Regions from separate parts of the Mesorhizobium sp. M1322 genome, predicted to be linked through region 3. Evidence: predicted binding sites of a transcription regulator. Region 3 holds the regulator's gene; each other region holds the start of a gene.
What was found. The regulator PhoB, encoded in region 3, activates phosphate uptake and scavenging genes when phosphate is short. The targets are predictions, from matches to a motif close to TGTCATNNANCTGTCAT.
Positions count from the first base shown of each region.

Region 1: the regulator PhoB is predicted to act here: its motif matches at 1,148-1,164, upstream of NKH12_RS04980 (YdcH family protein).
Region 2: the regulator PhoB is predicted to act here: its motif matches at 754-770, upstream of phnC (phosphonate ABC transporter ATP-binding protein).
Region 4: the regulator PhoB is predicted to act here: its motif matches at 836-852, upstream of olsB (l-ornithine N(alpha)-acyltransferase).

Region 1 covers NZ_JAMYLP010000008.1:20,161-22,357, reverse strand. Annotated here, with positions in the region: gene NKH12_RS04990 (IclR family transcriptional regulator) at 1-756, shown strand, start outside; gene NKH12_RS04985 (YdcH family protein) at 791-994, opposite strand; gene NKH12_RS04980 (YdcH family protein) at 1,234-1,413, shown strand; gene ispG (flavodoxin-dependent (E)-4-hydroxy-3-methylbut-2-enyl-diphosphate synthase) at 1,834-2,197, shown strand, end outside.
Region 2 covers NZ_JAMYLP010000009.1:41,994-44,190, reverse strand. Annotated here, with positions in the region: gene phnL (phosphonate C-P lyase system protein PhnL) at 1-96, shown strand, start outside; gene NKH12_RS05665 (DapH/DapD/GlmU-related protein) at 93-710, shown strand; gene phnC (phosphonate ABC transporter ATP-binding protein) at 841-1,698, shown strand; gene phnD (phosphonate ABC transporter substrate-binding protein) at 1,841-2,197, shown strand, end outside.
Region 3 covers NZ_JAMYLP010000025.1:24,540-26,736, reverse strand. Annotated here, with positions in the region: gene NKH12_RS12300 (ROK family protein) at 1-625, shown strand, start outside; gene phoB (phosphate regulon transcriptional regulator PhoB) at 794-1,483, opposite strand; gene phoU (phosphate signaling complex protein PhoU) at 1,500-2,197, opposite strand, start outside.
Region 4 covers NZ_JAMYLP010000009.1:102,535-104,731, reverse strand. Annotated here, with positions in the region: gene NKH12_RS05985 (hybrid sensor histidine kinase/response regulator) at 1-738, shown strand, start outside; gene olsB (l-ornithine N(alpha)-acyltransferase) at 916-1,791, shown strand; gene NKH12_RS05975 (trimeric intracellular cation channel family protein) at 1,898-2,197, opposite strand, start outside.

The DNA of each region.
Region 1 (2,197 bases), on a different contig from region 3:
GAAGACAAGATTTCGGGCTCCCGCGAGAAGGGTCTCAACCGGGTGCTCCATATCCTGGAGTTTCTTCACGCGAACCAGCGCGCGATCGGGATTGGTGATCTCGCCAAGGGAGTGAATGCGCCGCGCTCGACGATCTACACGCTCGTGCGCTCGCTCGTGGATGCGGGCCTGCTGGAAATGGCCGGCGACGGCAATCGGGTCTATTTCGGGAAGAAGCTTTATCTCTACGGAATGGACTATGTGCGCGGCAACGACTTGCTCAGGCGAGGGCGTCAGGAAGTCGACAATCTGTCGCGCGAAACAGGCGAGACATCCGAATTGTGCATGCTGCAAAGCGGCCGCTACACGATTGTCCATTCAAGCCCGGGCACCAGGCCGTTCCGGATCAGTTCGGCCACAGGTCTGCAGATCCCGCTTCCCTGGACCGCATCCGGGCGGTTGCTTCTCGCCGGTTTCGAAAGGGCCGTAGTCGAAGACATGGTGTCTGAGGACGATCTCGTCCTGCCAGACGGCCGCAGATTGCTGCTGGACGACTTCATAGCCGATATCGCTACGGCTGGGGCTGCCGGCTACTGTGTAACCTCAGGTCTTGTCGACGCCTATACAAAATGCCTTGCCGCGCCAGTCTTTTCAGCTGCCGGCAAGGTCGAGGCGACGATATGCCTGGTGGTTCCAATCGACACTTCCGAGGAGAAGACCGGCGATCTCATCGCCCTGCTGCGCGAACGCGCCGCGAGGCTTTCGATCACCGGATGAGCAGGTTTTTGCCGCAACGGTAAGTGGGATTCGCTCACGCGATGATGTCGGGGATGATCCGGTCTTCCAGCGCCATCAGCCGGTCTTTCAGGAAAAGTTTTTTCTTCTTCATGCGCTGGATCTGCAGAGGGTCGCAATTCATGGCGATCATCGCGTTGATGGCCGCGTCGAAATCGGCGTGCTCCTGCTTCAGCCGAGAATATTCGAGGCGGATATCAGCCTGTTCCTGTTCGGACATTATCTACCGTCTGCACGTCTGCGGCGCCCAAAAATGGGCCTGATTGGGCGAGGCCGGAGGTATCTTGCACCGGCGCGCAGCCAATATCACATTTCGTATTGTCGTGGAATGCTACCACGCAGCATTCGACATCGATGCCCGATAGTGGCACACTGTCATTATGCCGTCACAGAAGCGGACTTGCGGTGGACGCGCCTTGACGGCTGCAATCGAGGAAACCATGAAAGGGAGAACCAATCATGTCTCTTGCATCCCATCTTGATGAGCTGCAGCGGAAACACGGCGACATCGAACGCGAAATCGATGATGCGATGAACCATCCATCGGTCGACGACCTCGAAATCGTGAATCTCAAGCGGCGCAAGCTGGCACTCAAGGACGAGATTGAAAAACTGAAGGCGAAACCGACCAAGCACTGACGCTCTTCTACAGCGCCGCGCGTCATTTGGACGCGCAAAGGACGCTGTAGTACTTCTGATTTGACGCATGATCCCCAGCGAAAATCGATTCCGATTTTCGGGGGCATGCGCAGGGGTAGCTGCGCCCCTTTCGGCGCGCGACCATCCTTCCGGTGGCAGCCATGCCGCTGGAATCCCCTTTATTTTGTTCGAGCGACATGGACACGACAATGGTTGGCGCCGTCTTCCTGCTATCGATTTAGCAGGTCTGCCTGCCTGCCGCCATTGACAAGCCATCTTTGCTCCTCCACCTCATGCCCGGACCTTCTACAGCGCCGCGCCTCCTTTCGGACCCGCGAATGACGCTGTATTTTGATTTTTGCGCATGATTGTTTCCGGAAACCGATTCCGGAATTCGGCGCTAACAAAGGGCAGCCGGCCATGACCGGATATTTTTCTTCTCCCTTCCTGCGCCGCACGTCGGTCGGTGTCGATGTCGGCGGCGTGATGGTCGGCGGGGGTGCCCCTGTCGTCGTGCAGTCGATGACCAACACCGACACCGCCGATGTCGACCAGACAGTCGCTCAAGTTGCGGCCCTGCATCGCGCCGGCTCCGAGATCGTGCGCATCACCGTCGACCGTGACGAGAGTGCTGCCGCTGTGCCCGCCATCCGCGAGCGGCTCGAACGGCTCGGCATCGATGTGCCGCTGGTCGGCGATTTCCACTATATCGGCCACAAGCTGCTCGCCGACCATCCGGCTTGCGCCGAGGCGCTGGCCAAGTACCGCATCAATCCCGGCAATG
Region 2 (2,197 bases), on a different contig from region 3:
CTGCTTGGCATCTTCCACGACCACGACGTGCGCGAGGCGGTGGCCGACCGCGTCATCGACGTGACCGCTTTTGCCGCCGGAAAAATCGCCGCATGACCAGAAAACTGTCGGAAGCGCCGCTGGTCCACGAGACGGCGGAAGTCGAGAACTCGACGCTGGGCCGCTGGACCGAGATCGCCGACCGCTGCCGGGTTTCCGAAAGTACGCTCGGCGACTATTCCTACATGATGCAGGACTGCGGCGTCTGGTGCGCGACGATCGGCAAATTCGCCAACATCGCCGCCAATGTGCGCATCAACGCCACCAATCATCCCACCTGGCGGCCGACGCTGCACCATTTCACCTATCGCGCCTCGGACTATTGGGACGACGCCGAGCACGAGAGCGAATTCTTCGCCCAGCGACGCGCCAAACGCGTCACCATCGGCCATGACACCTGGCTCGGCCACGGCTCGACCATCCTGCCTGGCGTCACCGTGGGCGACGGCGCGGCGGTCGGTGCCGGCGCCGTAGTATCGAAAGATGTCGCGCCCTTCACCATCGTCGGCGGCGTGCCGGCGAAGCCGATCCGCGAACGCTTCGACCACCGCACGGCGGAACGCTATCAGGCACTTGCCTGGTGGGATTGGGACCATGGCCGCCTGCGCGCCGCGCTGGGCGATTTTCGCGCGCTTTCGGCGGAAGCGTTTCTGGAGAAGTACGGCGGCTGAAGGGGGTGGCGCGCCGTCTCTGGCCTGTGGGCGGTAACAAAACTGACATCAATCCGACACCGCAGTTTCATGCGGCTGCGCTAGCGAAGGTTAACCGACCTTCGAAATGCGACTGGACTGGAACTTGCCTATGTCAGCAACCTCAGCCACGCTCGAAATCCGCGGCGTCACCCGCCGGTTTGGCAGGAACACCGCCGTCAGCAACGTCGACATCTCGATCCCGCACGGCCAGATGGTCGGCATTATCGGCCGTTCGGGCGCCGGCAAGTCGACGCTTTTGCGCATGATCAACCGCCTCATCGATCCGAGCCAGGGGTCGATTTTCTTTGACGGCGCCGAAGTCTCCGGCCTGCGCGGTTCGCTGCTCAGGCGCTGGCAGCGCGACTGCGCCATGATCTTCCAGCAGTTCAACCTGGTGCCGCGTCTCGACGTGCTGACCAACGTGCTGCTCGGCCGGCTCAATCACCGCTCGACCGTCGTCAATCTACTCGGCGTCTTCTCCCGCGAGGAACGGGCCGAGGCGATCGCCGCGCTCGAGCGTCTCGACATTGCCCGCACGGCACTGCAGCCGGCCGGTACCTTGTCCGGCGGCCAGCAGCAGCGCGTTGCGATTGCCCGCGCCATGATGCAGCAGCCGAAGGTCATCCTCGCCGACGAGCCGATCGCCTCGCTCGATCCGCTCAACGCCAAGGTGGTGATGGATTCGCTGCAGGACATCAATCTGCGCGAGGGCCTCACCGTCGTCACCAATCTGCACACGCTGGACACCGCGCGCACCTATTGCAAGCGCATCATCGGCATGGCCGCCGGCAAGGTGGTGTTCGACGGCCCGCCCGAAGAGCTCAACCGGGAGGCCGTGCGCATGGTCTATGGCGCCGACAGCAATGGCGGCGAAATCTCCGAGGCCATCACTTCGACCAGCGTCACCATCAAGCAAAAAATCGCCGCATCCGCCGGACCGCTCGAGCCTGCATTTCTTGGCTACTAGCTCCATGATCCCGACAAGTGGATACCGGTATACGGAAGGTCATGGACAGGCAAAAGAGCGCCTGGATCGCCAGCCCGCGTCATGGGCGCTGTCAAAATTCGAACGCTGCCGGCGCGACGCCGGAACCAACAGGAGAGACGAAATGTTCAGAAAGATACTTTTCGGCGCCGTTTCCATCCTCGCCATGGCGGTGGGCGCGGTCCATGCACAGGAGCTGAAGGAGTTCCGCGTCGGCATTCTGGGCGGCGAGAACGAAGCCGACCGTCTGCGCAACTACCAGTGCTTCGCCGACCACATCAAGGAAGTCCTCGGTGTCGAGAAAGTTTCGCTGTTCCCCGCCGCCGACTACGACGGCGTCATCCAGGGCCTGCTTGGCGGCACGCTCGACTTTGCCGAACTGGGCGCCTCCGGCTATGCCAAGATCTATCTCGAAAACAAGGACGCGGTTCAGCCGATCCTGACGACGGTCCAGACCGACGGTTCGACCGGATACCATTCG
Region 3 (2,197 bases):
GGATCGCTACCGCGACGATTTCATCGCCATCCTGCTCTCGCACGGCATCGGTATGGGGCTGGTGCTGAAGGGCGAACTGTTCACCGGCACCCATTCCTCAGGCGGTGAATTCGGCCACATGATCCATCGGCCGGGCGGCGCGCTTTGCCGCTGCGGGCGGCGTGGCTGCGTCGAGGCCTATGCCGGCAACTACGCCATCTGGCGCAACGCAAGGCAATTGAGCGAGAACGCCGAGCCGGTCGCCGATGTCAGCGACGCCGAGATGCGGGCACTGGCGGCCCAGGCGCGCCAGACGGACGGACCGGAGCGCGAAGCCTACCGCAAGGCCGGCGAAGCACTCGGCTTCGGGCTCGGCAGCCTGTTCGCGCTGATCGATCCGGCGCCGGTCGCCATGGTCGGCGCCAGCGCTGCCGCCTTCGACCTGATCGAACCGGCCCTGCGCGAGGCCATCGCCCAGACCGCCGGCGGCCAGCATTCGGGTTCGATTTCCTTCGACACCGAGCCGAACGAACTGCCGCTGATCCGCGAAGGCTGTGCCATGCGGGCGCTGAGCTTCGTCGACCAGGAGATTTTCGCGCCGGGCATCCAGGCGCGAGCCGGCTCGGTCGGAAAGAACGTGGCTTGAATTCGAAGGCAGGGATCGCCGGATCGCGACTTGGGGTGCGTTGATTCAGGTCAGGCCGAGTCGAGAATGGTGGGTTCCGAGAACCGGAGCGGAGCGTACTTTTGGGTACGTGATGAGCGGAAGCGCAGGAAGCCGCCGGTCGCAGGCCGGCATCACCCTGAATATCAGCTAGTCTTCCCTGATCGCATAGCCCGCGCCGCGGATGGTGCGGATGACATCAGGCATGCGACCATTGTTGACCGCCTTGCGCAACCGTCCGACATGGACGTCCACCGTGCGCTCGTCGATGTAGATCGTCTCGCCCCAAACATTGTCGAGCAACTGGCTGCGCGAGAAGACCCGACCCGGGTGCCGCATCATGAATTCGAGCAGCCGGAACTCGGTTGGCCCGAGCCGGATCTCGCTCTTCTTGCGATAGACCCTGTGCGATTCGCGATCGAGCACGATGTCGCCGACCTTAAGCACGCTGGACAGCACTTCCGGCTTGGCGCGGCGCAGCAGCGCCTTGACCCTGGCCATGAATTCCGGCGTGGAGAACGGCTTGACCAGATAGTCGTCGGCTCCGGTGGAAAGGCCGCGCACCCGATCGCTCTCCTCGCCGCGCGCGGTCAGCATGATGATCGGCAGCCGCTCGGTTTCCGGACGCACCCGAAGGCGCCGGCAAAGCTCGATGCCGGAAACCGCCGGCACCATCCAGTCGAGCACCAGAAGATCGGGCACGTTTTCCTGCAGCCGGATTTCGGCCTCGTCGCCGCGCGTCACCACCTCGACCTGATAACCCTCGGATTCCAGATTGTAACGAAGGAGGACGCCCAGCGGCTCTTCATCCTCCACCACCATGATGCGCGGCGCGATCATCGGCCGGTCACTCCTGTCATGTCGCTGGCGCCGACATCATCGTTTCGTCTAGCTTCGGGCGATCCGCCGGCAATTGCTGCCCGGTCACGACAAAGTAGGCGTTTTCGGCGATGTTGGTGACATGATCGCCGATACGCTCGAGATTCTTGGCGCAGAACAGAAGATGCGTGCAGGCGGTGATGTTGCGCGGATCCTCCATCATGTAGGTCAGGAGTTCGCGAAAAACCGCCGTGTATTTCACGTCGATCTTCTGGTCATCGGCGCGCAGTTCTTTCAACGCGCCGGCATTGCGCGACACATAGTGCTCAACCACCCCGCGGAGCTGCACAAGAACGAGATCCGCCATCGCGTCGATACCGTGCGACAGATTACGCGGCGTGGCGCTCTGCCCGACTGCGCTGACCCGCTTGGCTATGTTCTTGGCCAAATCGCCGATGCGCTCGAGATCGCCGGCCATGCGGATTGCGCCAACCACGGCGCGCAGATCTTGCGCCATCGGCTGCCGCTTGGCGATCAGCGTGATCGCGCTATCGTCGAGTTCGCGCTGCCGCGCATCCATGATGGCGTCGTCCGAGACGACACGCTGCGCCATCGCATTGTCTGACGCAAGCAACGCGCGGATCGAGGCTGCGACCATCGCGGCGGCGAGCTCGTCCATGTCGCGGATCAGCCTGTCGATGTGCTCCAGTTCCTCGTCGAAAGATGCGACGGTGT
Region 4 (2,197 bases), on a different contig from region 3:
AATGGCGGCATGGTCGATCTGGCTGCGACCGCCGCCCAGGCAGCGTCCTTCGCAGAAGGCTGCGACGTGCTTCTGGTTGATGCGGCCATGGAGGAGGGCGACGGCAGGTTGCTCAAGCGCCTTCGCCAGAGCGGCTTTGCCGACTGCGAGGCGATCACGCTGATCGCGCCGACCGACCGCGGCATGCTGGGCGAGTTCCGCGCCAGCGGCTACGCCACCTTCCTGGCAAGGCCGGTGCGTGGCGAGACTCTGCTGCGCGTCCTTTTGACGAGCAGCGTACCCGCCCTCCTCCAGCCACAGCCGGAAAAGCGCGGCGCACCATCCGTCCGCGCCATTAGCAGCCGCCAGCAGGGCCTGTCCGTGCTGATCGCCGAGGATAACGACATCAACGCCATGCTTGCCCGCGCCACGCTGCTAAAGGCCGGGCATCGAGTGAAAGTGGTCGGCAACGGCAAGGCCGCCGTCGAGGCCGTCACTGGCACCGGCCGCAAGCACCGCTTCGACGTGGTGCTGATGGACCTGCACATGCCTGTCATGGACGGGCTGGACGCCATCGCCGCCATCCGCCGGCATGAGGAGGAAACCGCCGTGCCGCCGGTTCCGATCATGGTGCTTTCGGCGGACAGTCAGGAAACGACCCGCCACGCCGTGCTCGCCCATGGCGCCAGCGGCTTCGTCACCAAGCCGCTCGACCCCGACGCGCTTGTCCATGCGATCGAGGGCCACGTCGCCGCGTGATCCGCCGGCTGTCCCTCCTGGCTTCCCTGCGTAACATAGCCGGTTGAAAGGATTACCCAGCCGACGAAGTATTGCCCGCAGCACCGTATCACGGTACTGTCACAATCCTGTTGCACCTACACCGTATCCCCGTGCCAAGAGGGATGGCTCGAAGGAGAATCACTCGTGCATACAGTTATGCCGGAATGTGACGCTCGGCCGAACGCCAGCGGTGCTTTGCTCACCGGGCGGAACGTCGATGCCGTCATAAAAGGCGAAGCGCTCGGCCGTATCGGCAATCTCGAAGTGCGGCTCGCCCGCAACGAGGCCGAGATCGCCGCCGCGCAGGAAGTGCGCTACCGGGTGTTCTATGACGAGCTCGGCGCCAGGAAGAACCTGTTCCAGGTGCAGGACCGCCGCGACGCCGACCATTTTGATCCGCTTTGTGATCATTTGCTCGTCTTCGACACCTCGCTGTCCGGTCCCGAGCATCGCCGCATTGTCGGCACCTATCGCCTGTTGCGGCAGGAAATCGCGGCAGCCGCCGGCGGCTTCTATTCCGAGGGCGAGTTCGAGCTGACCAACCTCATCGCCCGCCACCCCGGCCAGCGTTTCCTCGAGCTCGGCCGCTCCTGCGTCTTGCCGGAATACCGCTCGAAGCGCACCATTGAGGCGCTCTGGCAAGGTATTTGGGCCTATATTAACCATTACGGGATCGGCGTGATGACCGGTTGCGCCTCGTTCCCCGGCACTGTTCCGGCGGCGCACGCCGAAGCGCTGACCTATCTCGCCCATCACTGCCGGACGAATTCGGCCTGGGACGTGCGCGCGGTCGCCGGGCGCTACTGTTCCATGGATTTGATGCCGATCGAGGCGGTCAACGCCAAGGCCGCGATCTCGGCGATGCCGCCACTGGTCAAGGGCTATCTGCGCGTCGGCGCGCGCATCGGCGACGGCTGCGTCATCGACCGCGAATTCTCGACGGTCGACGTGTTCGTGGTGATGCCGGTCCAGGAGATCGGCGCCCGCTACGTCAACTATTATGGTGGGGAAGCCCAGCGTTTCGCGGCGTGAGATTCCAGGGAGTAGCGAATAGGAAGTAGCGTGTAGCGGGAGTTCCGCCAACTCGCTGCGGATTGTTGTCCCTATTTGCTACTCACTATTGCTACTCCTTCTCATTTCACGGAATATCTTCCGGCCGCCGACCAGGCCTGCTCTTGTAGGACGGAAAAGCCCAGCCGAATTTGAGCGCGCCGCCGCGCACACAGAAAGCCGCCGCGAAGCCCAGCAGGCCCGAGGCAAGCGGCGGCAGTCCGGCAATATCGCCGAGCGTAAAAAGAGCTGCGCCTGCAAGGGCCGCGGTGACGTAGATTTCCGGTCTGAGCAGCACCGACGGCTCACCGGTCAAGAGATCGCGAAGAATGCCGCCAAGGGTGGCGGTGAGCATGCCGGTGACGATCGAAACGGCCGGCGAACCGGT